DNA from 2 places in the Peribacillus sp. SRI_006 genome. Region 1 is predicted to be linked to the other one. Evidence: riboswitches for the same ligand, from Rfam matches in the RefSeq annotation. Region 1 holds a riboswitch; the other holds the start of a gene.
The links. A riboswitch is a leader RNA that binds a small molecule or an ion and turns the genes downstream of it on or off. The one in region 1 is predicted to bind thiamine pyrophosphate.

Region 1 (15,275 bases):
CCCCCCTCTTGTCTACAAACTGAAACGGAACCTATAAAGGTTCCGTTTCAGTTTGTAATTTTCCGTCCGACTGCCGCCAAGCCTCCTAGCCCCATGCATCTAGCCGGGTTTGGGCACCGAGTTTCGCTAATTCCTTCAATACTATTGGAACTTCATAAAGTTCCCCTACTGCATACTATTTATATTTCGTTCCATATCTTTTAAGGTCATGGCCGAAATTACCTTATTCCTGATAATGCCTTTTTTGTCGATGAAGTAAGTTGTCGGTATGCTAAGGATTTTGTAGCGCTCATTCACTGGATTTTTTGCACTTTGACTATCCAGCGGTATGGTAAAAGTAATTCCATTATCCTCCACAAATGCTTGTACATCATTTTCAGGGTCAATATTGACTGCAAGTACGACGACATCATCACCCGCTTGTTGTGTGTATTTCTCCATATCCGGCATTTCCTTCTTGCAAGGCGGGCACCACGTTGCCCAAAAATTGAGCATTACCTTTTTTCCCTCATAATCCGATAATTCAACTTGTTTACCATCCAAAGTTTTCAGGGAGAAATTCGGTGCTTTAGCTCCAATTTTCAATCCGCCCAAAGCATCTTTTTCGTCATTTCCCTTTGATTCATTATCCATCGCCTGCACGATCGCTACAGTAATAAGTGATAGTAAGGCCACCGAAGCAATAATTTTTTTAAGCATACTCGTCCTCCTAGTCCCATTACAATAAAAATATTAGTCCATTTCCAGAATTAGAACAACTTCCCTATTCCATCTTAACAATAAAAGGGTATGCGGAAAAGTGCAATTCCTATAAATCATATCATGATATCTCATTGTTTCATAAACCTGACACAAAAAAAGCGGTAAACCTATAATAGGTTTACCGCTTCCTAAAAGCTGAAATTAGCCTTTTAATTTATTACGTAATACCATTTGAAGGATACCACCGTGACGGTAGTAGTCGATTTCGATTTCGGAATCGAAACGAACAAGTACATCAAATTCTTTTACGTTTCCAGCTTCATCAGTAGCTGTAACTTTTACGATATCACGCGGTTTAACCGTTTCGTCGATTTTAACTGCGATCGCTTCTTTACCAGTCAATCCAAGCGTTTCAGCGTTTTCGCCTTCTTTGAATTGAAGTGGAAGAACACCCATTAATGCAAGGTTAGAACGGTGAATACGTTCAAAGCTTTCAGCGATGACTGTTTTGATGCCAAGAAGGTTAGTACCTTTCGCAGCCCAGTCACGAGAGCTTCCCATACCATAGTCTTTACCAGCGATTACTGCAAGACCTGTTCCATCAGCTTTGTATTTCATACAAGCATCATAGATAGCCATTACATCGCCTGTTGGCCAGTAAGTAGTGTAACCACCTTCTGTACCTGGAGCAACTTGGTTACGGATACGGATGTTTGCGAATGTTCCGCGCATCATCGCTTCATGGTTACCACGACGAGAACCGTAAGAGTTAAAGTCACGCGGTTTCACACCGTTTTCGCGAAGATAGATACCAGCTGGTGTATCTTTACCGATTGCACCTGCAGGGGAAATATGGTCAGTTGTTACTGAGTCGCCGAATTTACCAACTACACGCAAGCCGGAAAGTGGGTTAACTGAACCCGGTTCTGGTGATAATCCTTCAAAGAATGGAGGATTTTGAATGTAAGTCGATTTAGAATCGAAAGCATAAATCGCTTCGTTGCTTGTTTGGATTTCATTCCAACGTTTGTTATCGTTGAATACTGTTTCGTATTCTTTACGGAATAATTCCGGTGTAACTGTCGCTTTAACAGCAGCGTTAACTTCTTCTTGTGATGGCCAGATATCAGCAAGATATACATCGTTACCATCTTTGTCTTTACCAAGAGAATCATTGTTAAGATCGAAGTCCACAGTTCCAGCAAGAGCATAAGCTACAACCAAAGTAGGTGAAGCAAGATAGTTTGCTTTCACTAGTGGGTGAATACGACCTTCAAAGTTACGGTTACCAGAAAGCACTGAAGTTACTAGTAGATCAGCTTCAGCAACAGCTGCTTCGATTTCGTCAGCCAATGGACCTGAGTTACCGATACATGTTGTACAGCCGTAACCAACTACGTTGAATCCTAATTGATCAAGGTATGGTTGAAGACCTGCATCACGAAGGTAACCAGTAACAACTTTAGAACCTGGTGCCAATGATGTTTTTACATAATCCGGAACAGTCAAGCCTTTCTCAACTGCTTTTTTAGCAATAAGACCCGCTCCAAGCATTACGTACGGGTTAGAAGTGTTTGTACAGCTCGTGATTGCAGCAATTGCAATCGCACCTGTTTTCATTACCGTTTCTTTGCCATCGGCAAATTTAACAGTTACTTCTTTATCCAATTCAGAATTGTCCATGCCAAAACCTTGGTTGCCCATAGGTGCATTGATCGCGTCATGGAAAGATTTTTTCATTTGAGAAAGTGGAATCAAATCTTGCGGGCGTTTAGGGCCTGAAAGGTTTGGTTCAATTGCTGAAAGGTCGATTTCCACAACATCATTGTATGCTGGATCTTCGTTTTCAGGAGAGTAGAACAAACCATTTTCTTTGCAGTATGATTCAACCACTTTAATTTGTTTTTCATCACGGCCTGTTAAGCGCATGTAATCGATCGCTTCTGCATCAACAGGGAAGAAACCAACTGTAGCACCGTATTCAGGAGCCATGTTAGCGATTGTTGCACGGTCAGCAAGTGGAAGGTATCCTACTCCTGGGCCGTAGAACTCAACGAATTTACCAACTACGCCGTGTGCACGAAGAACTTGTGTTACTTTCAATGCAAGGTCAGTAGCTGTTGTACCTTTAGGAAGTTGGCCAGTCAGTTTAACACCAACGACTTTTGGAACTGGGAAGTAAGATGGCTGTCCAAGCATGCCCGCTTCTGCTTCGATACCGCCGACACCCCAACCAAGAACACCAATACCGTTGATCATTGTAGTATGTGAATCTGTACCGAAAACAGAATCAGGGAATACTTCGAAGTCTCCGTTTGGAGTTTCAACAGCATGAACCACGTTCGCAAGGTACTCTAGGTTAACTTGGTGAACGATACCAGTTGCCGGTGGAACTGCACGATAGTTGTTGAATGATTTTTGAGCCCAGCTTAGGAACTGGTAACGCTCTGCATTACGTTCGAATTCAAGATCCATATTGGCATCTAGGGAATCCATTGTACCTGCTTTATCAACTTGTACAGAGTGGTCAATTACAAGGTCAACCGGGATTTCCGGGTTGATTTTGTCAGGATCTCCACCAAGTGCCGCGAAAGCATTACGTAAAGAAGCTAAATCAACAACAACTGGAACACCAGTGAAATCTTGTAGGATTACACGTGAAGGCTTGAACGGAACATCTATATCTTGTTGCTCGCTTGTTCCCCATTTAGCAAGGTTCGCAACGTGTTCTTTTGTGATTACTCTTCCGTCTACTTGGCGAAGGACCGCTTCAAGTAATACTTTAATGGAATATGGGAGGCGTGATACTTGGCCATCCCCTGCTTTTTCAATAGCGTCTAGGCTGTAGTAGTTGTAGCGTTGCCCATCAATTTCAAAGGACTTACGCGCTTGGTATACGTCATTTTTCGTCATGAATATTACCCCCTATTAAACTGTCAGAACGTATTCTGCACATGAAAGTAAAACCTGGTTCACTGAAACCATGTTTACTATAAATATAAGTAAAAAAGTTAGTTTGTCGAATTTTCTCTCTCTTCTCCCACCCTAACTCTTCCTTCAACTTAATACTAATATAGAAATGAGTATAAGTAAATAACAAGAAAGTTATTGTTTTTGATAAGTTTCTCTTATAGAAAAAAATCCCCCACATATTAAAGTGCATTTAAGAAGACTTGCTGATATGCATTTTCTTGAAAATCCCCCTATTTGCGGCCTGATAAATTATTCCATCAAAACATATTGACACTTCATACATAATCATTCGACATTATCACATTCTATGGGTGGAGGTGTCGAAATGACAAAACAAAAGGCAAATCATGTTATACCAGGTATGAATGCAGCAAAAGCGCAAGGTAATGGGGCTGGATACAATGATGAACTGGGAAATGAACCGCCATTATCGGAAATGCAAAGGCAAAACAATAAAAAAAGAAAGAAAAACCAATGATTCCCCTCATTTTTAGACTTTAAATAGGATAGGCTTTTTGAAATGGCAGATGTCCTGCATTTTTCAAAAAGCCTATTCCTTTCTAAAATCAATTAACGCACAAGTAAAACGCGCAAAACCCAAGACTAATGCGCATGGTCTCATGACGAAATAACCTGTCACTCAATAGTCCTCAGAATTGACCTCATTGACGATTGCCTGGATATCCTGTTCGAATTTTTTCAATTGTTCTTTCTGGTGTTCGGAAGCGGTGACTAAAGCAGATTGTATTTGTTGATAGGCCTCGTTCACTTCCTGCTTCACATGTTTCAATTCCGTTCCGTAATTCGGTGCGTTTTTCTCAATGGATGAGTATACATCAAATACTTGTTGATAACTTTGCTGGGCTTCCTGAAAAGACCTTCGCTTATCTTGTTTATCCTGCATTTGGATTCAGCTCCTTAAATATGGTGTCCATCCATAGCATGTACGAGGTTTGCAAATATATGTATGTGAATAAAATTTCACGGACTGATTATCTTAAGAGATAGGAGGGATCGAACATGAACAAAAACGATGGTAAAGATATGCGAAAAAATGCTCCTAAAGGAAATAACCCAGGTCAACCAGCACCGTTAAGCGGTTCTCATAAGGTGAAAAACAGGCAGCACTCCCGTCAGAAGCATAATAGCAGTCATGATATGTAAGCTGCTTAAATAATCGTTCCATAACAAAGCGGTGCCGCCCCAAAAAGGCAGACACCGCTTTCGTTTTATATTTCTGAAGCAAATAAGCCACATTGGGAAAATGTTCGATACCTTCCTATTATAAGGGCATCTTTTTTTGGCACTCTTTCACGGGTATAAACGTGAATTCGGTGCGTTCAGCCAAAATAACGATGATATAACGTTTTTGCTTCTGCAATATCTTTTGTTCCATGAATCAACGCCCGCCCGTCTTTAAAAACGACCAACCGATGGGCTCCAATGGTAAATGAAAGTAAATAAGGATTCCTGTCGATCTTACCACCTTGTGCGATAAGATTATTTTCGAGTTCCGCTAAGTCTCTTTCAACCCTCATTGCCGGCCGGATTTGGACGGAATCCCTACCGCATAAAACGGCGGTCTTTGTTCGATTTGAATAAGAGAGGTGGGGATACGTTCGATTTGACCCACATGACAAACAAGTATCCTTTTTTAATTTCGCTACATTTATCGATGAATGTTCATTTTTCCAAAGATCAAATGAAACGATTTTGTTTCTCAGCGATTCGTGATCTTCGACAAGGATTTTTAAAGCTTCCGCCATTTGATGGGCAACGACCGTTTGAACGGCAGGACTGATGATTCCCGCCGTATCACAAGTCAGTCCTCCAATCGGGACCGTTTCCAGCAAACAATTCAAACATGGTGTCTTCTCTGGGATCACCGTGTAACTTATCCCATAACTCCCTACACAGGCACCGTAAATCCAGGGGATTTTATATTTTTGTGCAGTATCGTTAATAAGCATCCTTGTATCGAAATTATCAGTGGCATCCAATATCAAATCCACGCCTTCAACAAGCTTCGCCAATTCATCAACCGAAACATCCGCCACATGTGATTTTACGATTACATCCGAATTTAGCGCATTCAGGCGATTCTTCGCTGCCACTGCTTTCGGTATTCTTTTTTGTGCATCATCTTCACAATAAAGCTGTTGTCTTTGAAGGTTGCTCCACTCTACATAATCCCTGTCAACAATGGTGAGTTTCCCAATTCCGGCTCGAACAAGGCCTTCTGCACTTCCCGTACCGAGAGCACCCGCTCCAATAACCAAAACGTGTTTTTTGCGAATTTTCAATTGCCCTTCTTCCCCTATTGGGCCAAAAAGTTCTTGACGTGAATAACGTTCATTCATCCAATGCTCAATCCTTCAACTGGGCTGCTTGCTATCGCGTAATCATTTTTTGCGATTCTTCCTGCTTCATACCCTAATCGACCTGCCTCAATGGCAAGTTTCATTGCTTTCGCCATTTTGACGGGGTCTTTTGCGCCGGAAACAGCAGTGTTAAGCAATACGCCATCCGCCCCTAATTCCATGGCGATTGCCGCATCGGAGGGCGTTCCAATCCCTGCATCGACAATTACCGGAACCTCTGATTGTTCCATGATGAATCGTAAGTTCAGTGGGTTTATAATGCCTTGACCAGAGCCAATTGGTGAAGCGCCAGGCATGATTGCATGGCACCCCACTTCTTCCAGGCGCTTAGCGAGCAACACGTCATCCGAAGTATAGGGCAAAACGGTGAATCCCAGTTTCACTAATTCTTCAGCAGCTTTTAAGGTTTCAATCGGATCAGGCAGCAGTGTTTTTTGACAGCCAATGACTTCTACCTTAATCATGTCACATAAGCCAGATGCCTTTGCAAGATGGGCAATGCGCACTGCTTCCTTGGCTGTTTTAGCTCCTGCTGTATTGGGAAGGAGTGTGTATTTTTTCAAATCAAGTTTTTCTAAAAAATTGGGCTGACTGGCTTCAAAAATGTTCATTCTCCGGACCGCAAACGTTAATATTTCCGCCTCCGAAACCTCCACTGATTGCTTTTGAACATCGAAATTTGGATATTTCCCAGTACCTAATAATAATCTTGAAGAAAATTCATAAGAACCTATCTTTAACATATCATCCGCCTCCTACAAAATGTACAATCTCTACCTTGTCACCATTTGACAAAAGTGTTTCACTAAGACTTTCTTTTGCTATTATTTCATCATTCAATTCAACAATCACCACTTTTTGATGTAAATCAAAGTGTTGCAAAAGCCCTGTAACTGTTGTTTCATTAGCAGGAATCCGTATTTTTTCCCCGTTAATAATCAATTCCACTTCATCCACCTCCATTAAGAATAAAGGGTCTGTATCGAACGATCCAATCGAAAAGCGGACCATTCGGCATTTGTTTTCCTTTCTAAAAGATCAGCTATAAGTAAACCTGTAATTGGAGACAGCAGGATGCCATTCCTGTAGTGCCCCGTTGCAATGAATAGTCCTTTGCATGCTGGATGTTCACCAAAGTACGGCAAGCCGTCCCCAGTTTGGGGGCGTATACCTGCCCATGTCTTTTCCAATTCGGTTCCTTTAATCGCCGGAAGCAATTGCGTTGCCTTTTCTATTAAGGTAGAGATACCGTCAAGACTTACCTTTTGATCGAAAGTGTTCGCTTTAACCGTTGCCCCGACAATGATTCTTCCGCCAACTTTGGGAACAAGATAACAGCCATGTGAGAAGATTGTCTTTTCAAGCAATGGACGATCGGTCAGGACGGAAAAGCACTCACCCTTTACTGGATAACTGTCGAGTCTCATCCCTGATTTTTCAAGGAGGAAAGCACTCCAAGCCCCACCTGCCACGATGACATTTTCACTTGAAAATCCACCTATGTTCGTGACCACTCCCGTCACACATCCGTTTTCCGTAATTAAATCGGAGACATGAACAAATTCCTTTATATCTACACCAAGGGCAGCTGCAGATTCAGTAAAAGCGAGCGACAGCCTAGTGGCCGAAACTTGTCCATCCTTCGGAATGAACATGGCCCCCTTAATCTCATCCGATAGAAGCGGTTCCGTTTTCCTTATTTCGGCAGTCGATAGCCATTCAGCCTCAAGTCCCGCATCTTGCTGGACTCTGATCATGTTCTTCAACTCGGCTACCTGATCTTTCGTTAGCGCCACCTTAAACATGCCTTTGTTCACTAATTCGATGTCTATTCCACTTATGTCTTTTAATTCTTCCGCCAGTGCAGGAAACATCCCCCTGCTTCGGCTTGCCAATGTAAAAAGCGGGTTATGAGCATCCAACTCGGCTTGTGCCCCTAACATCCCGGCTGCAGCACTCGATGCTTTACTGGCAAGTCTATCCTTTTCCAATAAAAGGACCTTTTTACCTCGCTTGGCTAATTGAAAAGCGATGGATCCACCTATTACTCCTCCCCCAACAATGATTGCATCATATATGGAATTCATCTTATGTCTCCTTTCCCAAAGACTTCGAATATTCTTTAACGGCTCTAACCGGATTTTCAGCTTCAAGCACACCTGACATGACGGCAATTCCGCGTGCCCCCGCATCCAGCACGACTTGGCAATTGAAAGGTGTTATTCCGCCTATCGCAATAATCGGAAGATTGACACTTCTTGTGATTGCATGAAGCTCCTCAACTCCCTTAGGAGGAAGTCCGATTTTTGAATCCGTTTCAAAAACATGTCCATAAATCGCGAAATTGGCCCCTTTGCTGAATGCGGCTTTCGCTTCATCCATGGAATGGATCGAACAGCCGACATTCATCCCTGGAAAAGCTCCTTTTACGACTCCCGCATCTAAACTATGAAAAGCCAATTGCACACCAAATACTTTGTGTACCCAAGCTACATCCACCCGGTCATTAATGATGATCTTAGAAAGCGGAATCTTATTATCATGTAATAGGGTCACTGCTCGATAGAGTTCCGATGCACTCATATGCTTTTCCCTTAGATAAAAGAAATCAACATGTTCCTGAATGTTTGAAGCGATTTCCACAAACTTTTCAATTGGCTGTTTCCCAGTAGAAATAATATGCAATTCATGTGCAATCATACTAAGAACCCCTAACTAGTAAAGTTACAATCTCATAAAATCAAATAGATACTAACGGGAATTGAATCGATAGATAAAAGCCGGCCAACAGCAGGATGATAAAATACAAAATGAAACCATGATCCTTTTTTGAAAATCCAAATTCATAATAGTATGTTCGATCCCGAGTGTCTGTAAATCGCTTTGCCTCCATCGCAACCGCGATTCGGTGAGCACGTCTGATGCTTCCCGATAACAACGGGATGGAATAGGCTTTCATTTTAAAATATACCGATCTTATCCCTTTTCCCCTTTCGAAACCGCGTACCTTCATCGCGTTTCGTATCGTTTGGAACTCCTCCATCATGATGGGAATCAGCCTTAATGCCGCCATGAAACTATAGGCATATTTCGGTTTAAGCTTAACTTGCTGCATTAACGAATAAAACAAGTTCACTGGCCTTGTCGTTAAGGAAAAAGTTAAACCAAGGGCCGCAAAGAACAAAGCTCGAAAGCCCACCAGTAATCCCCTCATGAAACTTTCTTCCGTAATCGATATTAGGCCCCACTCAAACCAAAGCGTCTCACCTTGCCCGAATAATATCATTGCAGAAGAGGTGGATATAAAAATGAAACAAAAGGGAATCGACAAAAGTAAGATTCGTTTTATCGAATGCCCGGTAAAAAACAAAAATAAAAGTAATACGCCAATGGTGATATTCATCATATAATTCAGGTCATGAATGAATAACGCCACGATGCATAACACAATCAGTACACCAAGTTTAAGGCTTGGATTAATTCTATGGAGCCATGTTTCTGCATTTGAAACATTCATCTACATGACACTCCTTTTATAGTGATAAAACTTTAGTCTCCAAAAATCCGGCTTGCGCAATGTTTTCATCACTTATTACGTTTCCGTCCTTAACCGTCCAGATCCTGGTTGCAAAGTTTTTTGAAATATGATCGTCATGAGTTACCATGATCACTGTTATTCCGCGTCTTCGATATTCCTCAAACCTTTCCAGTAATGCAAAGGTATTTTTCGAATCTTGGCCAAAGGTTGGCTCATCCAGGAGAATGATTTTTTTGTCTATTACGATTGAGGCGGCTACGCTTAAGCGACGCTTTTGACCCATTGATAATTGAAACGGATGTTTATCCCGATGTGCCTCCAGGCGGAACACTTTAAGCAAGGAGCGGACTCTCTCATCTATTTCTTGTTGCGGCCTTTTATCAATTCGCAATGAATAAGCAATCTCTTCATATACAGTATTTGCAACGAACTGAAACTCAGGATTTTGAAAGACAAACGTCATATGATCCGTTGGATTTTTCACCTTTTTAATCGGTGTTCCCAATAATTCATACTTACCATTCGTTTTTATGAACTGCATCAGTGCATGCAAAAGAGTACTCTTCCCCGCGCCATTTTCACCCCTGATTACAATCCATTCACCTGAATGGACCTTCAGCTCTTCAATCATGATTTTCTCCTCTTTATTCCGAAAACCGCGAAATCCTTGCACATCCATAAGGGGTGAATCATCTGTAAATGGGTGTTCCCGAATCGGTGCATACTGCTGTATATATTCATCCCAAACACCTGGGAACCAAATTCCATGTTCTTTCATTTCATTTTTATATAGTGAAAGAATGGTGTCTCTTGGACCATCAGCTATGATTTGACCATCATCGTTAAAAAGCACGATTCTTTCGATGAATTCTAAAACATGGTCAATTTTATGCTCGACGATAATAACCGTTTTGTCTCGTCCGACTTCCATCAACAATTCCCAGATTTCTTTCGTTCCTTCCGGATCAAGCATGGCGGTTGGTTCATCTAAAAATATCACTTCTGGTTCAAGGGCCAATACTGAAGCGATTGCCAGACGTTGTTTCATCCCGCCTGATAATGTTTCAATACTTGTATGGCCCAGGTTCAATCCTACTTTACGGAAATGATTTTGAATCTTCTCTTTCATTTCTTCTTTAGGGACGGAAAGATTCTCAAGGACGAAGGCAATTTCCTCATCGGCAAATGGCATGCAAAACTGACTATCAGGGTCTTGAAAAACATACCCCCACGAAGAAGGGCATTTCAATTTCTCCGTTTTCATCGGTACTTCGATGGAATTCGGAATCAATCCGCTTAACACTTGTAAAAGAGTCGACTTACCACATCCTGATGGTCCCAACAATAGCACTTTTTCTCCTTGATCGAACGATAATGATAGGTCCTTGAATATCAAAGATTCATCACCGGGAAATTTCATTCTTAACTTTTCAACAGAAACGATTGGTTCCATGGCCCTCAACCTCTACTTTTGATCCAGTTCTGCATAATCTTTATTTGAAACCGGACGCACAAGATTAGTTACTCCTGTTGCTTCCAGGACTTTAACTAGATAATAGGCAGTCACTCCTGCAAAGAATATGGAACCCACAAACCTCGCTATCATGAATAACGATAGATTCCAAGTTGAAAGCGCACCTATTTCCCCGTATGCAAAATCCATGATAACTGATGCCAGGCAGGAAGCTATCGCAGCTAAAACGGCCACCGGCATATTGAATTTTTTATATTTGAACGCCATGAACACCAGTTCCGCGAACAAACCTTGTACCACCCCATATAACAGTACGGTCAGCCCCCATGGTGAACCAAGAAAGAACTCCCCGGAAGCTGCAGCTATCTCCGCCAAAAGTGCCACACCCGGTTTCCGTAAAATTAAAAAGGCGACGGGGCCAGCTATAAACCACATTCCATAAATAAGTTGATCCAGATGTAACCCTAATGGTTTAACTGAATAATAAATCGAACCCCAAAGGATATAAACGATTCCAAATGCTACCGCAATTACGATCGTGACCAATATGTCCGTTAATTTCAATCCTTTTTTCATTGTTTCATTCCCCTTTATACTTCTAGTGTTTCCTTATGCACAGGCCATGTCTCTAAACGATAAGCCATTTCCCAAAATGAGTATTCATATTGGCTGCTGAGGATAAAATGCTCTTTCATTCTTTCCTTATCTTCGTCTGTCACTTTTTCAGCAATTTCATCAAGCCTGGCAATTTGTTCTTCCACCAAAGTACGGAACCACTCCCCTCCGTAAGCCGCTATCCATTCTTGATAAATCGGCTCTTCCGGAATGCACCCTTGCAGTCTTTCACCTATTTCATAATACAGCCAGTAACACGGCAAGATAGCTGCAATAACATCCCCTAAATGTCCCGAATAAGCCGCACGATACATGTGGGAAGTATAAGCATAAGCAGTCGGGGCAGGTTTGAAATTATCCCGTTCTTCTTTTGTGATGCCTAATCTCTCAGAAAAATTCTCATGAAGCTTCAACTCCGCTTCATATGTTCCTTGTGCATGGCCGGCAAGCCTGCTTGTTGTATGTAAATCTGTAGCTTTGACTGCCCCTAAAGCTTGAACCCTGGCAAAATGGGATAAATAATAGGCATCTTGCATGACATAATAGCGGAAACACTCCAATGGCAATGTGCCATCTCCTATTCCTGCAACAAACGGGTGATTAAAACTAGCTTCCCAAATATGATCAGCTTCCTGACGAATTTCCTCTGAAAACTTCATGTCCATTACCTCCAAATAATATTTTTCAAGAAATGTTACGAAAAAAAACCTTTTATCCCCCTTTTTTTGCAAACAAAAAACCACTTTCTTAAACGTAAAGAAAGTGGTTGTACTTGAAAAATACAGAAACGTATTGTTCCAGACCCCACTTCCCTACGCTGGAATAAACCAGATCAGGTTCTAAGGGTCTTAAAGTCATACTTTAATCTCAGCTTTTGTGGGTAAAAAATCAACTTTTACCTATAAAGCACCCCTAGTGGTACAAATTGTATATTAAATTCATTTGCCTTTATATTAACACGATAAATCCAATTGTCAAACGTATTAGAAAAGTTTTCTTGATTTAGGGTTACTAAACTTTCAATCCTCCATCCCCTCATTTCCCGTAGCCTTCAAAGAATTTGATCAAAGGGAGCTCAGTTAGTAGTTTACTCGTGAGTTTTACCGGTTTACTCGTGAATTCTACTGTTTTACTCGTGAGTTTTGCCGGTTTACTCGTGAATTCAGCTGCTTTACTCGTGAGTTTTGCAATTTTACTCGTGAATTTAATGAATTCACAGTAATCCCCTTTTGAACTTTCCATCAAACCAGCTCACTATTGTGACGCCGGTTAGGGATTTCCCAAAGCAACTTCTCAACTCGCGCCCATCCACCTCATCACCTCCTACTCATTTATTATGAATTCATTTTAGTAAACTTAATATTTTTAAAAACCATATAATTTCATAATGTGAAATTATAGGAAAAATTTATTTTTAATTGTGAACTATCAAAAGATCGCCCCGAAGAAATGACTTTCATTACCGCATTATCAAAAATCAGTGTTAAACTATCCATGTTCATTCATATTTCCAGCTTAATTAATAACGGCCTTTTTTTGTTCTTGACTTGAATAGATGAAAGTGGTGAGGAAAGTTTCAATTTTTCGTTCCTTTAGAAAGTTATACCAATTTTTTGTGGATATTCCTTTAAAAAAGAGTGTGGTTTTGAATTACCGCTACGAGGTAAAAGCTGTAATCGGAACAGGAAGCTACGGTATTGTTTATCGTTGCAATGATTTGAAAAAGAATGAAAATATAGTGATCAAACAGCTCCGGAAAAGTAAACGCCGCAGCAAAAAAGAGCTGAAACAGTTTGAAAATGAAATTTCCATATTACGAATGTTAAACCACAGAAATATCCCTAAATTTCACGAGAAATTTTCGCAAGATGGAAATGTTTATTTTGTGATGGATTTCATAGAAGGGAATAATTTAGAAGACCATATTTTCTCGAATCAATTAACGTTCAATGAGAAAGAGTCTCTATATTTTCTGGATAAGCTGGTCGATTTAGTATGTTATCTACATGAGCATGACATTTTCCATCAAGATTTACGTATACCGAATATTCTACTTAAGAACCATCAGCCCATTTTGATAGACTTTGGTTTGTCCAAGATGATCAATTCCGCCAACCTCGCAAAAGAATCCATTTTGCAGCTGAAAAGGCAGGATTTTTACGACTTGGGGGAAATACTTCTATATGTACTTTATACGACGTACGCTTCCAAAAGTAAAAAAGCACTTCCTTGGACAGAAGAGCTTTCGTTAGAAAAAGAAACCGTGCATTTACTGAAAAGGTTATTAAGCATCCAAGAACCTTACTCAGATATTAAAGAAATCTCAATGGACCTGAAGGCTGTATTGAAGTCAAAGAATTGGAATTAGCTGCTGCTGCCCCGCCCTTTTCTCTTGTAGCGGTCACTTCCACTCATGGGATACCTTTTGTACCCCCGGCTGCTGCTGCTGCTGCCTCGGCGATAATGCCCATGTCTTCGCTCACTGCTGCCTTGGGAAAGCTGTTTGATTTTTTTCATTATTTTCTTCAGCATTTCTTTCACCTCTTTTATTTTGGTTTTAAAGCCTGTTATTCATTTAGCCTAACATAGTCACAGTATAAACCTTATTAATAAGTACTATAATTTTTTTTCATTTGTGTTACAGTCCATTACTGCTTCATTCGGCTTTTTTCATTGTTGGTCATGGGAACGCCCTAATCCCTTCAATTTATGAAACTCCAAATGGCTCTTGCAATATACGAATAGATGACAAAGTCGATTTTTATCTTTTCCATTTCTGAGTCACATTCGGTATATATTATCTGTTTTTCGAATCAGTCAGTAAACAAAAAACCTGGCGCATATTTCATCGCCAGGTTTCAGACTGTAGACAAACTCGATGAAAATCGAGTTTGTCTATTTTTATGGCTTGTACAATTTGGACGTTGATTGGAACGTAGGGCACTCGCTTTCCGCGGGCGGTCGGCCCTCGGCTTTCGCCTGCGAGGTCTCCACTAGACGCGCTTTTCTAAGCAGGAGTCTCGAACACCCGCTCCAATCAACTTTGTCTTACCTTTTAGATAGAACACTTTTGCCTGGAGTCATTTTTGTTTTAAAATAGAATTATTAAAACTTGAGGTGATGAGAATGCTTTCTAAACATGATTCTATTCAGCGAGATCAACTTGAAATGATTACTTTAGATCAACTGGTGCCACCGAACCATTTGGTTCGTAAAATGGGAGCTGCCATTAATTTAAAGAAGATGGTCAATTGGACATGGCGAGGTACAAAAATGGCCTAACATGTGGGCCCGTAGAGCCGCAATCTCTTAACTTTAGGCGAAAATTCAAAGGGAATTTCAAAAGGGGTTCAGAATTTTTTAATTCCGAACCCCTTTTGTCTACAAACTGAAACCTGGCGCATATTTCATCGCCAGGTTTTTTTCTTCGTTCACCTTTTATTTTACAGCTTCTTTTAATTCCTTTCCTGCTTTAAAAGCAGGTACTTTACTAGCTGCAATTTGTATTTCTTCGCCAGTTTGCGGGTTTCTTCCTGTACGGGCAGCACGGTCACGCACTTCAAATGTACCAAAACCAACTAATTGGATTTTT
Region 2 (15,275 bases), on a different contig from region 1:
TTTTTTTTGTCATCCAGGTGCAGCATAATGGGCGATTAATTCTTGGGGAAATTAGATGTCCATAGGCTTAGTAGTCTTTCGGACGGGTATATAAAATAAATCAAGAAAATTTTAGGAGGTTGATTATGAAGGCTGTAACTTTTCAAGGAGCAAAAGATATACAGGTAAAACAGGTTGAAGATCCGAAACTTCAGGAAAAGGATGATATTATCGTCCGGGTGACTTCAACAGCTATATGCGGGTCCGACCTCCATATATATCAGGGGGCTTTGCCGACGCATAAAGATTATGTCATTGGCCATGAACCGATGGGCATCGTCGAAGAAGTGGGTCCGGAAGTGACAAAGGTGAAAAAAGGGGATAGGGTTGTCCTGCCTTTCAACATTTCTTGCGGGCACTGTTATTATTGTGAACATGATATGGAGAGTCAATGTGATAATTCCAACCCTAATGAAGCGGTGGATACAGGTGGGTACTTTGGTTTTACGGAACGATATGGGAACTATCCAGGCGGGCAGGCAGAATATTTAAGGGTACCATATGGAAACTTCATGCCGTTTGTCATTCCAGAGTCATGCGAACTAGAAGATGAGTCGCTTTTGTTCATGTCCGATGTGCTGCCAACCGCATATTGGAGTGTAGAGAACGCTGGCGTCAATAAAGATGATACGGTAGCGATATTGGGCTGTGGGCCGATTGGCTTGATGGCTCAGAAGTTCGCTTGGATGAAAGGAGCAAAAAGGGTCATTGCCATCGACAATCTACCTTATAGACTCAATAAGGCTAAACGGATGAATAAGGTAGAGGCGTATAACTTCGATGAATATAACGATATGGGCAGCTACATTAAGGAAATCACTTCTGGCGGTGCCGATGTGGTCATAGATTGTGTGGGAATGGATGGGAAGAAATCGCCGCTTGAGGCGGTTGAGCAAAAGCTGAAACTTCAGGGTGGAACGTTAAGTGCGATCGAGATTGCCCTTAACGCCGTACGTAAATTCGGCACGATTCAACTGACTGGCGTATACGGTTCGAAATATAATATGTTCCCATTAGGCAATATATTTGAGCGGAACATTAACCTGAAAATGGGACAAGCACCAGTCATTCACTACATGCCAAAGCTTTTTGATGAAATCACGGCTGGAAAGTTCGACCCCACGGAAATCATATCCCATAAAGTCCCTCTCGAAAAAGCGAGTGAGGCTTATCAAATCTTTAACGATCATGAAGATGAATGTATTAAAGTGGTGCTAAAGCCGTAATCTGAAGCTCATAAAAAGTCCAATGCATGGAGTTGCATTGGACTTTTTGGTTATGTTCATAAATAGTTAATGGTGTATTATGGATAAACGTATAAAAGAGGTTTGAAATATGAATGATAGTTATGCCTTTGAACCGAAGAAATCAGGTTTACACTGATTTTTTTACTATAATGGGTGGATTCGTTTCAGGGGAATCCGGAAATGTGACGACTGACCCTTCAATTGATGAAGGAGAATATGCCAAGTGAACTTGAATAAGGGTTTTTGGTAAGGAAATGGAGTATTTATATTATATAATGATAGTGACAAAAGGAGGATGTTCAGATGGTATATAACTCGGCAGCAGAACTTTGTGAAGGGTTTGGTTATCCCCCCGTTCACGTTAAATTGACGATAGAGATCAGCGATAAAAGATTGGGACCTGTAAAGGCAGAAGCGGAGATTGCCATCAAGCCTGTTAAGGCAAAGGGATATCTGGAAGTATTGGTGGAAGAATTGGAATCGGAGCATATCTTTGCCGATGAAAATGGCAGTATCTATGGCAGCTTCGGCATCGATCAAAGCATCCAGATATATGATGAAGTCCTGACTACCATTCCGTTCGAAGAGATAATGGGAAATGAAAATTGGAAAGAGACAGTTGAGGAATCCATCACGGCGGATAGACTAAAGGAACAACTGGGGAAATCCCTAAATGATTATCAATTCAGTGATTTGAGCGGGAAATATAAATTCAGGAAAAGATGTACGATAACAGAACTCCAATTCATAGATTAAACGAAAGGAGAAGGCGATATGCTTTCTCTTTTTTACATATGGCCATAATATTTTTCCTTATGATAATCAAATTCTTGCAGTGACACAATCTGTGAGAACCTTTAACCATACACAAGGGGCGCTCAGTAGGTTTTTAATGGTTTCAACTTGCATTTATTATATTGCTTTACATAGGTTAATATATTGTTAAGGGCTTTTATAAGAAATAGAAACGAATATTTTAAAAGATAAAAAGGAGAATATATGAAAATTGGTTTGGTACGGCATTTTAAGGTGGCACATGAATTTCCTACTGGGAAATCTGTGACGGCGGATGATATGAAGCAATGGTTTGTGGACTATGATGCAGCGGATATTATTTATGGAACGACTTTATTAGGCGTGGAGGAATGGCAGGAATGTTATTGCAGTGATATGTCGAGAGCCGTCAAGACAGCGGAACACATCTTTCCAGGCACGGTTCATCGGATGGAGGAGCTGCGGGAAATACCTTCTCCCCCTCTGAGAGGAAGGATTAAGCTGCCGTTCATCCTTTGGGCCATCTGGATTCGCTGCTGCTCGGTGATCAACAAGCAGACAAGGGCGGAAATTAAGTTTGCTGAGCAAAGAATCAATAAAGTATTGGATGAAGTCTTTGCAAAGGGGGAAAGGAATGTTCTGATCGTGAGTCATGCCGCCCTCATGGTATATATGAGGAAAGAGCTGATCCGACGGGGGTTCACCGGTCCAAAGTTCAAGATTGCTAGAAATGGAAAATTGTATGTATTTGAAAGCGGAAAAGGGAAATGAATATATGGTTCCCACCGGAAAAGGTAAGCCATTTTGCGAAGAAAGAGACATGCATTTTCCGAATAGTTATTCTTTTTTTATTGGTTGTGGTTTATTATTGTAATAGTGTAATTTTTACGAATTCAATATTGGGGAAAGAGGGGTGGACATTTTGCTGAAGGCAGTTTTTTTTGATTTAGATGATACATTACTATGGGATCAGAAAAGTGTAAAAGAGGCTTTTGTGGCCACATGCGAAGTTGCCAAGGAGAAATATGGTCTGAATGTCGACGAGTTTGAAGAAGCGGTGCGGAAGGAAGCGCGTGATCTTTATTCTTCTTACGATACATATGCATTCACTCAAATGATCGGAATCAACCCATTTGAGGGACTATGGGGGAATTTTCAGGATGATCATGATGAATTCCGGAAGATGGCCGGGATTGTACCGGCTTATCGGAAAGAAGCGTGGACGAGGGGCTTGAAGGCATTAGGGATCGATGACCCGGAATTTGGGCTTGAACTGGCAGAACGTTTCCCGGCCGAAAGACGCAAAAAGCCATTTATCTATGAAGAAACATTCCGTGTTCTGGATGAATTAAAAGGGAAGTACAAATTGCTATTGCTTACGAACGGATCTCCTGAGCTGCAAAATACCAAACTTGAAATAACGCCTGAACTGGTTCCTTATTTCGACCAAATCGTGATTTCAGGCGCATTTGGACGAGGTAAACCGGATGCCTCCATTTTTGAGCATGCTTTGGAAATCATGGAGCTAGATAAGGATGAAGTATTGATGGTCGGCGATAATTTAATGACCGATATCCTTGGAGCATCACGGGTAGGCATAAAGTCGGTTTGGATAAATCGCCATGATAAGGAACGGAATGAAGTGATTCCAACCTACGAAATCACGCATTTAGAGGAGCTTTTCCCTATCCTTGGGGGCCTGGGGAATTAATTGGCGGTCCTCCTCCAAATAACAAATTTTAGATGATTGCAGAGAAAATACTAGGTCTTTTAAATTATTTACAGAATGAAAAGGGTGAGATATAGTTACCCTGTAATCAATTAAATTATTCAGACTAGGGGTGTCCAATAAAAGTTGGGCTGAGAGAGAAGCGCTTAAGCTTCTTAACCCTCAGGACCTGATCTGGTTCATACCAGCGTGGGGAAGTTAGAATCTACTTAACGATGACCTTTCAACTGGTCATTTCTGTAGTCATACTAACGTTAGCCGGGTCTTAAATATGAGACCTGGCTTTTTCGTGCGAAATGGATTGGATTTTGTCCTTTTTAAATGAACTTAAAAAGGAGAAATGAAATCATGAAGAGTAATTCAGTAAATGACATGAACGTTTCAATTATGTCCAGTTTTGCCGGAAGTAAAAAAGTGTATGTTGAGGGATCTAGACCCGATATTAAAGTACCTATGCGTGAAATTGAGCTAAGTCCGACGACAGGGGCATTCGGCGAAGAGGAGAATCCGCCTTTACGTGTATATGATACAAGCGGCTTCTATACGGATTCAGAATATCCGATTGATATTCATAAAGGCCTTGCCCCGATTAGACGCAGCTGGGTTCTGGAACGGGAAGATGTTGAAGAGTATGAAGGGCGTGAAATAAAGCCGGAAGATAACGGATATAGAAAAGTGGAGTCACAATCCAATGCCGAAGTTTTTCCGGGATTGAAAAGAAAACCATTGCGTGCGGTGAAAGGGAAAAACGTAACCCAGCTCCATTATGCCCGCAAAGGGATCATTACTCCAGAAATGGAGTTCATTTCGATCAGGGAAAATGTAGCCCCTGAGTTTGTAAGGGAAGAGGTAGCTAGCGGGCGGGCTATCATTCCGGCAAATATTAACCATCCTGAAAGTGAGCCCATGATCATCGGACGTAATTTTCACGTGAAGATAAATGCGAATATTGGAAATTCAGCTGTCAGTTCATCGATCGAAGCTGAAGTGGAGAAAATGACTTGGGCTACACGATGGGGTGCAGACAACATAATGGATCTTTCCACAGGAAAGAATATTCACACGACGCGGGAATGGATTATCAGGAATTCACCTGTGCCTGTTGGGACGGTTCCGATATATCAAGCATTGGAAAAAGTGAATGGGGTCGCGGAAGATTTAAATTGGGAAGTATTCCGGGATACATTAATCGAGCAGGCTGAGCAAGGTGTCGATTACTTCACCATACACGCTGGTGTGCTTTTGCGATACATCCCAATGACAGCAAAGCGAGTTACGGGGATTGTTTCCCGGGGAGGCTCCATCATGGCACAATGGTGCTTGGCCCACCACCAAGAAAGCTTTCTCTATACACACTTTGAAGAGATTTGTGAAATCATGAAGACGTATGATGTTTCTTTCTCATTAGGTGACGGTCTCCGTCCGGGATCCATTGCAGATGCAAACGATGAGGCACAATTTGCGGAATTGGAAACACTTGGGGAATTGACGAAGATTGCTTGGAAGCACGATGTTCAAGTCATGGTGGAGGGACCCGGTCACGTACCGATGCATTTGATTAAAGAAAATATGGATAAACAGCTGGAAGTCTGTCAAGAAGCACCATTCTATACCCTGGGACCATTGACGACGGACATAGCTCCTGGATACGACCATATCACTTCTGCGATTGGTGCTGCCATGATTGGATGGTTTGGAACGGCCATGCTTTGCTATGTGACACCGAAAGAGCATTTGGGACTTCCGAATAAAGAGGATGTTCGGGTAGGGGTCATTACTTATAAAATTGCAGCACACGCAGCTGATCTTGCAAAAGGCCATCCGCAGGCAAGAAAACGGGATGATGCCCTTTCGAAGGCTAGATTCGAATTTCGTTGGAGAGATCAATTCAATCTTTCCCTTGATCCTGAAAGGGCGGTTGAATATCACGATGAAACTCTTCCGGCAGAAGGTGCCAAAACAGCCCATTTCTGTTCAATGTGCGGACCGAAATTCTGCAGTATGAGAATCTCTCAGGACATCCGTGATTTGGCGAAGGAAAAGGGTCTGGGCTTTGAGTCGGTAATTGATGAAGGGCTTAAAGAAAAAGCGAATGAATTTAGGAAAACGGATGGGGAAATCTATCAATGATTCCGACGAGAGGGAGAATTCGATGAATCGGGTAATCCAGATAAAAGTTGAAATGAAACAGTTGGAAACTCAATTGGAGCAGCTGAAAAGGGAGCTGAATATTTTTCGGGAGAATTGCAACCATGAATTTGTGAAAAATGATTATAGTCAACAATGTACAAAGTGCCACTTGATCGAAAGTCTTCAATGGTAATGATTCCTTAATCGTCCTTTTGGAATGAATCCCTTAATCATGTTGATTCGATTACAAAACATGATTAAGGGGATCTATCATTACTATTTACATACTTGTTTTATTGATATGAAGGGGAGGAGGGACAAGCCATCCTTTTTCCTTATTCAATCTTAGGAAGTCAGCACCCAATGCAGCTTTGTTGGTATGGAATTGCGCAAACATCTGTGCAATATCTTCGCGGATGCATTGACCCATCATTTGGCTGCAAGCAACTAATCCTGCATTAATATCGATTGATACTGAAGCGGAGATTTCAGGATCTTGAAGACGTGCCCCGACGGGAATATCCTCCAAATTAGCTTTAGGCCTTTCAGGTGGTGAGGGAGGCAGTCCTACGTTATTTTCTTTTAATAATGATTCAAGTTGGTCATGTTCCTGTTTCCCTTGATAGATCACTTCAACAAGCAATTTATGCAGGTCTTTGTCGCCAGTATGATTAAGCATGGTTTGATGACAGGCAATCAACCCTTTTGTAGTTGTTAGAAATGCCCATGTTCCAAAAACCTCTCCGTAATGCATAGGCTCATCTTTCGGATTTCCGCTTAAAATTCCCATAACCATCCTCCTTGAAATTCATTAACGAATTTAAGTTACCCTGAATTCATCCAAGCATGCATCGTTGGTGTTTGGGAAATGTTAGAGGGCTTTTAATGCTTACCCTTTTATTCCTTGCAGCCATTCTTGATAACATTCATCACACAGCATTTCGTTTCTATCCGTGTCAGTAATTTGAAATGTTACTATATGGATTTTTTTTCTTCCGTGACATCACTACAATAGAAGCATTGATGTGTCATTAGAAATCCTCCCATGTATATAAAGTGTTTATAGTTTAAAGCGCCACGATTTTTTTATACAGAAAAAATGATGCAGCAGTTTATTGGTCTTCTTGGAAGAGTTTAGATTGAATAATCCGGTTGGGGTTTAACATACTAAACGTGTTCGCTTGATTGATAAAATGAGGAGGGAAATACAATGCAAAACCAATATCAACAAGGTCAAGTACACCAGAACATGCAAACGGGTGCTATCCCCCCACAATTGAATCACGGTGGTCACGAAGTATTCGATGTACATGAAGTGCTGTCGGGAGCGATCGGTACTTTAAACACGTATACTCTTTTGCGTCAGCATGTCCAAGATCAGGAATTACTCGACATTCTGGATCGTCAATATCAGTTCATCCAAGATGAATATAATATTTCATTGGAGTGCTTCCAAACGGGCCAGGATCCTTCTAAACCAACTCAGAGCTACAAAATGAATCAAGGTAACGATTTTATATATGGATTGACACCAACCCAGCCAAAAAAACCTTTGCAATCCGTATCGGAAATTACGGATGAATGCATTTCAGGCTTGATGCTTGCGGCTGTTAAGTCTGCGGCATCCATGAAGGCGATGGCAGCGCTTGAAATAACGAATCCGGTGGTTCGCCGCGTATTTGCAGATTCCGTTCCGAACTGCATTGAAATGGCCTATGAGATTTCGATATATCAAAACAAACATCATTATTACCAAGTTCCGCAGCTTGCACAGCAGGATATGCAACAAATGATGAATTCGTATGCCCCCGCACAAGGAAATAACAACAACATGAGTCATTAAAAGCAGTTATTAATAACATAAAGAAGGGATAGGACTGATTCTCCTATCCCTTCTTTATCATTGTTTCATCTGATTTATTTCCTGAATGCATTCCTGGATGAGGGTAACAGCCTGGCTCATGGTTGCTCCTCCGCCAAATGCCGCGGTCACACCAATGGCTTCAAGAATTTCTTGTTCGGAACAGCCTTGATCAAGACATCCTTTTGTATGATAGATAATACAGTATTCATCTTGTGAATATAAGCTTATTCCTAGTGCGATAAGCTGTTTTTCTTTCTTGGACAATTGACCTTCTTTAAAGCACTCTTCCGTAAATGAATTGAATTTCTCAGCAAGATCTGGCATTTTATGCGTAAAGACACCGATTCCAGCTTTATAATCACGAAGAGCATTTTCAGTAGAATTGTTCGCTTCATATTCCATTTTCATTCAGCTCCATCCAAAATTTTTTCATCAAAAATTAGTATGAGCTAAATGTTGGACGATTAAACAGAAACGCAGGAGTTTACCGAAGTAATCATAGAACCGCCTTCCTACAAGGCAAGTGACCCCTTGGGGCGGGTGGCTTTGAACCATTGATAGCAAAGGATGCATATAAGTGCAACGTCAATCGCATCACCAGCATAGTACATTAACATTCCGCCATTTTCCGCTTGTACCTTGGTGACTCCGCTTGGCGGGTGGGCAAAAATATATTTAGAAAGGATATCATGGCCGGCCAGTGAAATTGTAAATACGATAGCTCGAAATATGAAGCTGAACCTGTGGGGTGCAGGGTCCATATAAATCATAGACGCAGTGAATAGATAGCCCGCTATGAACACGTGAAAATGCACTAATGCATGCAGAAGGGGATTCTGATGCATCAACCGGTACAGACCAGTCGTATAAAGGATCCAAAGCCCTCCAATATTAAGCGCAGAGGCAGTGATTGGATTGCTTAAAAATCGCAGCGGCCAACTTTTCAACACCTTTGAAAGGCGTCTTGCTGATTGTACATCAAGTGTTCGCAGTGCAAGCGTAATGGGTGCAGCAAGCACGAGCAGGATGGGTGCAATCATTCCAAGCAGTAAATGACCAACCATATGCGCCGTGAAGTCCATATGCGCACGATTGGCTATTAGGCCTATGATTGCAGAGGCTGCACAGAGAGTGCCAAGAATCCAAAAGAAGGTACGGTATAATGGCCATTTTTTATAGCGGCGGTTCGAAATGATGACAGCTGCGATATAAATCACTAAACCCGGCATGAGTAGCATCAATAAAACCGGTTCAAAACCAGTTCCGTTATCATGAATATGTCCATTACTGTGCATTGCTGGCGTCTTCTTTCATTTTAAGTAAGCTGCGCCTTGTTTGAATGACGAGGGTAATGCCAATCAAGATCATGATTGTAGCGGCAATGTTCCAAGTCAAGTCGTATGGGAAAATATCGACATTGTAACGGATTTGATGGAGGCGCATGAGCTTGTGCTGGATGATTCCGTCATATAACTGGAAAGAACCTGCCCCGAGCAAAACTCCCCCTATCCACCTTTTCAGCCATAACCCCTTTCGACGGCGAAGGTCAGCGAACATGAATAACGACCCGACCGTTGCGAACCAGCTTAGGGCATGAAATAAACCATCCGAGATAAGCCCGATACTGGTTGTGGATTTGTCATAGAAATGATGCCAATGTAATAGTTGATGAAAGATGGCTTCATCGATGAATGCAACCAATCCGATCCCGAATAGAAAACCGGACCATAGGTTACGAGCGGAATAAGTATAACGTAATTCTGAAATGGATTGATCTCTTTGATTTCGGGGCTTGAAATCCATTTTTCATCCTCCTTTTTCCTATATATGGTTCTTTCTACTTTACCCTGTATTTTAAAGTTATAGACAGGTAGATGGACCTTTTATATATCTTATTTATTGAGCGATTCATAGCACAAAGAAAATCCTTGGCTTATTAGTTCAGTCATCAATGTTAATGGTATGTAAATTTCTTCTAATTATTGTTCATTATAACTGAATTATGGTTTTAAGCATGTACAGGCGGGTAATAAAAAACCGTATATCATAAAAAAAAGGAGGAGTTAATATGTTTCGCCATCAAAAAGAATTGCAATTTGAAGTTAAGGTAGATCGACCAGATCCGATGCTTGCCCGTCAAATTCAGGAAGTGTTAGGTGGACAGTTTGGGGAAATGACTGTCATGATGCAATACCTTATTCAGGGATTTAACTGCCGTGGAGAAGAAAAATACAAAGATATGCTGATGGATATCGGTACAGAGGAAATTGGACATGTAGAGATGCTTTGTTCACTCATTAGTCAATTGCTTGATGGCGCTTCTCCGGAAGATCAAGCAGAAGCCGCAAAAGATCCTGCTACAGCAGCGATCATGGGTGGTATCAATCCCCAGCATTTGCTCGTAAGCGGTCTTGGCGGACTGCCAACCAACTCGAATGGGGTGCCTTGGAACGGATCTTATATCGTAGCCAGCGGAAATTTATTAGCAGACATGCGATCCAATCTGCATGCTGAAAGCCAAGGACGCCTTCAAGTGGCCCGTTTATATCATATGACAAAAGATGAAGGGGTACGTGCTACCTTCCGTAAAATGTTAGCCCGTGATCGTTACCACCAATATCAATGGATGGCGGCCATTGCAGAACTTGAAGAAAAAAATGGCGTGGTTGTTCCCGCATCATTCCCACCGGAAGCGGAAATGGAATCTCAACCGGAAGCGTACGAATTCTGGAACTTATCGGAAGGTAATGAATCGGCAGATGGCCTATGGGCAACAGGAAGCGCCCCAGATGGTACGGGAGATTTTATTTATGTAGCTGAACCAGTCGCAAAAGGACAGATTCCTAACCCTAAGGTTCCGGCAGCACAATTGCATCATGACCTGGATAGAAGTCAATCGCTTAATAAAAGATAATATAAACTTTTCAAAAAAAGCTCGATGGCCCCGAAAGGGACATCGACTTTTTTTATTCTGCCTTGTTTGCCAAAACCTAATTATTTGCTTGTGGATATTTTTTGGAGTAGGATAGTTTCCATCTTCAAGACAAACCATTTTAAAAGGATGGTCACTAATTTAATGGTAAGGAGTGGGGCAAATGAAAGCAGTAGTGTTTAAAGAACCGGGTGGTGCTGAACAATTACTATTTAAAGATTTTTCAAAGCCCGTGCCCGGTAAAGGGGAAATATTAATAAAGGTTAAAGCGTCTGCGATAAATAGAACGGATATTGTTTCCCGGGAAGGGAAATCCGGTTATATGGCCAATCCAATATTGGGGATTGAAGTTTCCGGGGAAGTGGTGGAAACAGGGGAAGGAGCAAATATACAATCGGGAACGAGGGTGATGGGCCTTGTAAACGGCGGCGGTTATGCTCAATATGCTTTGATGCCGGCTGATCGTGCAATGAAGATACCGGATAACCTGTCATTTGAAGAAGCGGCAGCGATTCCTGAAGTATTCTTGACTGCGTACCAAACCTTGTTTTGGTTAGGTGAATTGACGGATCAAGAAACGGTATTGATTCATGCTGGCGGAAGCGGTGTAGGCACAGCAGCTATCCAACTGGCAAAAAAACTGACAAAAGCGAAAATCATCACTACAGCCGGCTCAAAGGAAAAATTGGATTTCTGTCACTCACTAGGAGCGGATATCTGTATCAACTATAAAGAACAAGCTTTTGATGAGGAAATCCTGAAAGCTACAAATAATCAAGGAGTGGATGTTATCCTGGATTTCATCGGTGCTTCTTACTGGGAGAAAAACCTTAAAAGCATAAAAACTGATGGACGATGGGTACTGATAGGCATTCTAGGCGGAACTGTAGTCGAGAAGGTGAACCTGATGGAACTTCTCTTAAAAAGAGTTCAATTAAAAGGCACTCTACTAACTCCCCGGAGTGATGAATATAAAAAAGAGTTAACGGAAGAATTCGTTAAAAAGGCAATGCCGTTGTTCCTCAAAAATGAAATCAAGGCAATCGTGGACCATGTCTTCCCTTTTGAAGAGGTACAAAGGGCGCATGAACATATGGAAGCCAATAAGAATGTAGGTAAAATCATCTTACAGGTAAATGAATGATTAAAGAAAAACTGCCTCGGTGCATGAATGGGGGAGGTTGCCCAGGATTAAGACAAGATTGGGCGACCTCTTTTCAGGTGATAAGCAAAAGGTGGAGCTGATGGCAGATTGATTGAAGGATGAAATATGGACAAAGTATAATGAATATATACAAAGTCAAGATACGCTTCACCGGTATCTGTCTAAGGGGGGAATCTTAATGAATGAACTGAATGCATTATTCAGGAAAAGAATAGGGCTCCAGGAAGATGTGAAACTGACATTTGAGAAATTAGACGAAATTCTCGATAAGACAGCGAAAACCATTCCTTTTGAAAACTTATCAATCATGGCATCCCATCTGAGTGATATCAATAAAGCGAATATCATGAACAAAGTCCTCCTGAGGAATGAGGGGGGATTATGCTATGAATTGAATTCAGCCCTTTATTTTTTCCTGTTGGAAAATGACTTTGATGTATCTTTGGTTCGTGGTGTCATCTATAATCAGGGGTGGATGACCATAGGAAGGACACATGTCACCATTCTATTGAACCATGAGGGCCAAACCTATTTGATCGATACGGGTTTTGGCGGGAATCTGCCATTAAAACCAGTTCCGTTGAACGGGCAAACGGTCGTTTCCCGAAATGGAGAATTCAGGATAAAAAAAGAAAGTACTAACCACGGAGATCATATCCTTGAATTAAAACTGAAACATAAAGATCGCGATTGGAGAATAGGCTATGCTTTCGATTCTTCACAACCCGTGGGAAATGTAGCGGAACTTAATGAGGTCCAAACGATCATCAGGGAAAATCCCCAATCGCCATTCAATAAACATCCATTAATCACCCGGTTGACAAACAGCGGGAACATCACTTTAACCGATACTTCCTTTACACAGTGGGAAAATGGAAAAGTGACGAAAGAAGAAATAGATGGAACACGATTTAAAGAGTTAATGAAACAGCACTTCGATAGATAGTATAAAAAAATCTGAATATCAAAGGCATCCTTTTCGAAAGATTGTCCATTCTAGTCAGTTTTTTATAGAATGGTCTTTCCATAGGATGTCATGGATATGCCAGACTTAGAAAACTATTACTATATTAATTTGCGACACTCCTGCTGAATAGTTGGCCGGTAGAGAACCCGCTGAATGCTTTATGGCGGAAAAGTAGCGAATTTCTGAGAACACTTGAAAACTGTAGGCAAACTGTCTTACTACGAATTTGTCTACAGTCTGAAACATCCATTATGGATGTTTTACTATTTATTCAATACATTCGAATTCAGTGGGGTGAGAAGGATATGGAGAAGAAGAACCGATTGGTTTTTACTAGATCGAATGCAGCTGCTAAACGAAAATTCGATGAAGCCATCACCATTTTGGAATATAGTGTAATGCTTGTTGAATTCTTTGGATTACATGAATTCAATAATATAATTGCCGGACAGTTAAGGCTGATTCTATGTGAAACGAAAAATACGCGCATAAAGCGGGAAAAGGTCACAATTGACCAATCCTTAATAAAGAAAATCAATCCTAACCCGAAATTGTATCCCATTAAAGACTCCAATCAAATGAGCAATGATCATGATCATATTACGGAAGAACTCTTCGATTATACTAAACAAAGGATTGAGCTAAAGCTTTGGAGAAATCAAATTATCTATAAAATCGACATCGAAGGAAAAACCCAGGAAATTAAAGTCATTGATTTTATTAAGGAAACAGCTAATAAAATTGGCGGTGCACATGCTGAATCAAGTTTCCCTAATAAGTCCATTATTTCTGATGGACATACGAAAATCATGTTAATAGGTATAGCGAAAGGGTTATTCAAATCCATAGGCAGGGATTATAAAAAACATGCCTCCCTGAACCTTTCACATATCATGCAAAAAATCGAACAATCAACTTTGGAAGACTAGACAGAGGAAGGACTTTTGACCAAGTCCTTCTTGCTTTATTTCCAAGCACGATCCGGCAGGAATGAATACCTCAAATACCCTCTCTATCACTAAACCATTCTTTTTCCTCGTTAAACCACGCTCGATGGCATGCTGTTCACTTTTATCCAGACCTTTAATATGATCGCCATCAGGTTACATTCAGTCACGAGTGTACTCCATATTTTCTGCATATTTAATTGGTAAGATGGATGTAATCATAAAGGAGGTTTTATTCAATATGAAAATAAGAACAAAATTGCCTATCATCTTATCATTATTTGCAGCCCTGTTTTTAGTCCTTGGAGCATGTTCCAACAGCGATGATAAAAACAAAGAAGAGAAAGAAGTAAAGGAACATAGTGAAATGGACATGAACCATTCTAGCTCGGATGATGTTCCGGAGGGATTAAAACCGGCAGAAAATCCAACCTATGAAGTTGGAAGTCAAGCGATTATCGAATCAGGTCATATGGAAAGCATGAAAGGGGCGGAAGCAACAATAGTGGGTGCCTTTGATACGACTGCTTATGCAATTTCGTATACGCCTGCAACTGGCGGAAAAAAAGTGGAAAATCATAAATGGATCATTCACGAAGAAATCAAAGATGCAGGTGAAGTGGCGTATGAACCCGGAGCGGAGGTCACAGTAAATGCTTCTCATATGGAAGGGATGAACGGGGCAGTCGCTGAAGTTGAATCTGCCGAAAAAACGACTGTTTATATGGTCGATTTCACACCGACTACGGGAGGAGAAAAAGTGAAGAACCATAAATGGGTAACCGAAAGCGAATTATCAGCGCCTAAATGATTTAACATCATGAGTTCAAAAACAGAAGAAAAAAGGATTGGAAACTCCTTCTTCTGACTAGGAGGCTTGGCAGAAAGTAGGAAAGGGGTATGTGTAATGATTTCCACTCTAGGCACTCGCTTTCCGCGGGCGGTCCGGGAGCCTACTCGGCGCTCGCCTGCGGGGTCTCCCTGGCCACGCTTTTCCCACAGGAGTCTCATACCTTCCGTTCCAATCAACTGGAATTTTATAAAAGTAATATTGTAGGGAAACTGGCTCTTTTTTTCAATTCGTTTACAGTTTGGCTATTCCATCAATTTATTGACAAAAGGGTGTTCGAATTGGTCCCACCCCGAACCATGAAATTAAAACAAGATTAGATTTTCATTGGTGTTTTTTTCCTGTAATTCTCATTGGATTAAAGAGATTTGCGACATTCCAGCCCAATAACTGGCTAGCCGGAGACCCCGGAGACGCTTGCGCCGAGGAGGCTTGGCAGACAGTCGGAGGAAAGGGAGCGGGTTTCTGAAATCAACAGAACCATTCAAATAAAAAATGCAGGTAAACTTGATTTTCATTGAGCTTATCCACAGTCTGAAGGAATGGTAAACAAAACCATTCCTTTTTTGTGTGAATGAATTTTCTTGAAAATTACTTTACTTGGAGTGTAAAACATTAGTTTCTGTTAATA

Region 2: another riboswitch for thiamine pyrophosphate. It lies ahead of thiC (phosphomethylpyrimidine synthase ThiC); the one in region 1 lies ahead of tenA (thiaminase II).

The regions. Positions count from the first base shown of each region.
Region 1 is NZ_JBYCZT010000002.1:45,916-61,190, reverse strand. Features, by position in the region: gene AC2YHV_RS02645 (redoxin domain-containing protein) at 166-699, opposite strand; gene acnA (aconitate hydratase AcnA) at 904-3,615, opposite strand; gene sspO (small acid-soluble spore protein SspO) at 4,001-4,153, shown strand; gene AC2YHV_RS02630 (hypothetical protein) at 4,316-4,579, opposite strand; gene AC2YHV_RS02625 (small acid-soluble spore protein P) at 4,696-4,839, shown strand; gene AC2YHV_RS02620 (thiazole biosynthesis adenylyltransferase ThiF) at 5,016-6,035, opposite strand; gene AC2YHV_RS02615 (thiazole synthase) at 6,032-6,799, opposite strand; gene thiS (sulfur carrier protein ThiS) at 6,801-7,004, opposite strand; gene thiO (glycine oxidase ThiO) at 7,019-8,143, opposite strand; gene AC2YHV_RS02600 (thiamine phosphate synthase) at 8,145-8,756, opposite strand; gene AC2YHV_RS02595 (energy-coupling factor transporter transmembrane component T family protein) at 8,797-9,573, opposite strand; gene AC2YHV_RS02590 (ABC transporter ATP-binding protein) at 9,590-11,047, opposite strand; gene AC2YHV_RS02585 (ECF transporter S component) at 11,060-11,644, opposite strand; gene tenA (thiaminase II) at 11,659-12,342, opposite strand; TPP riboswitch at 12,476-12,607, opposite strand; gene AC2YHV_RS02575 (hypothetical protein) at 12,719-12,925, opposite strand; gene AC2YHV_RS02570 (protein kinase domain-containing protein) at 13,323-14,051, shown strand; gene AC2YHV_RS02565 (hypothetical protein) at 14,810-14,965, shown strand; gene AC2YHV_RS02560 (HU family DNA-binding protein) at 15,122-15,275, opposite strand, start outside.
Region 2 is NZ_JBYCZT010000018.1:15,104-30,378, forward strand. Features, by position in the region: gene AC2YHV_RS22955 (zinc-dependent alcohol dehydrogenase) at 126-1,265, shown strand; gene AC2YHV_RS22960 (hypothetical protein) at 1,590-2,042, shown strand; gene AC2YHV_RS22965 (histidine phosphatase family protein) at 2,286-2,831, shown strand; gene AC2YHV_RS22970 (HAD family hydrolase) at 2,983-3,771, shown strand; TPP riboswitch at 3,888-4,002, shown strand; gene thiC (phosphomethylpyrimidine synthase ThiC) at 4,138-5,919, shown strand; gene AC2YHV_RS22980 (hypothetical protein) at 5,942-6,112, shown strand; gene AC2YHV_RS22985 (DUF3231 family protein) at 6,200-6,709, opposite strand; gene AC2YHV_RS22990 (spore coat protein) at 7,130-7,762, shown strand; gene AC2YHV_RS22995 (carboxymuconolactone decarboxylase family protein) at 7,820-8,185, opposite strand; gene AC2YHV_RS23000 (cytochrome c oxidase assembly protein) at 8,296-9,078, opposite strand; gene AC2YHV_RS23005 (DUF2243 domain-containing protein) at 9,068-9,586, opposite strand; gene AC2YHV_RS23010 (manganese catalase) at 9,852-10,697, shown strand; gene AC2YHV_RS23015 (NAD(P)H-quinone oxidoreductase) at 10,879-11,859, shown strand; gene AC2YHV_RS23020 (arylamine N-acetyltransferase family protein) at 12,059-12,826, shown strand; gene AC2YHV_RS23025 (hypothetical protein) at 13,153-13,776, shown strand; gene AC2YHV_RS23030 (YdhK family protein) at 14,036-14,605, shown strand.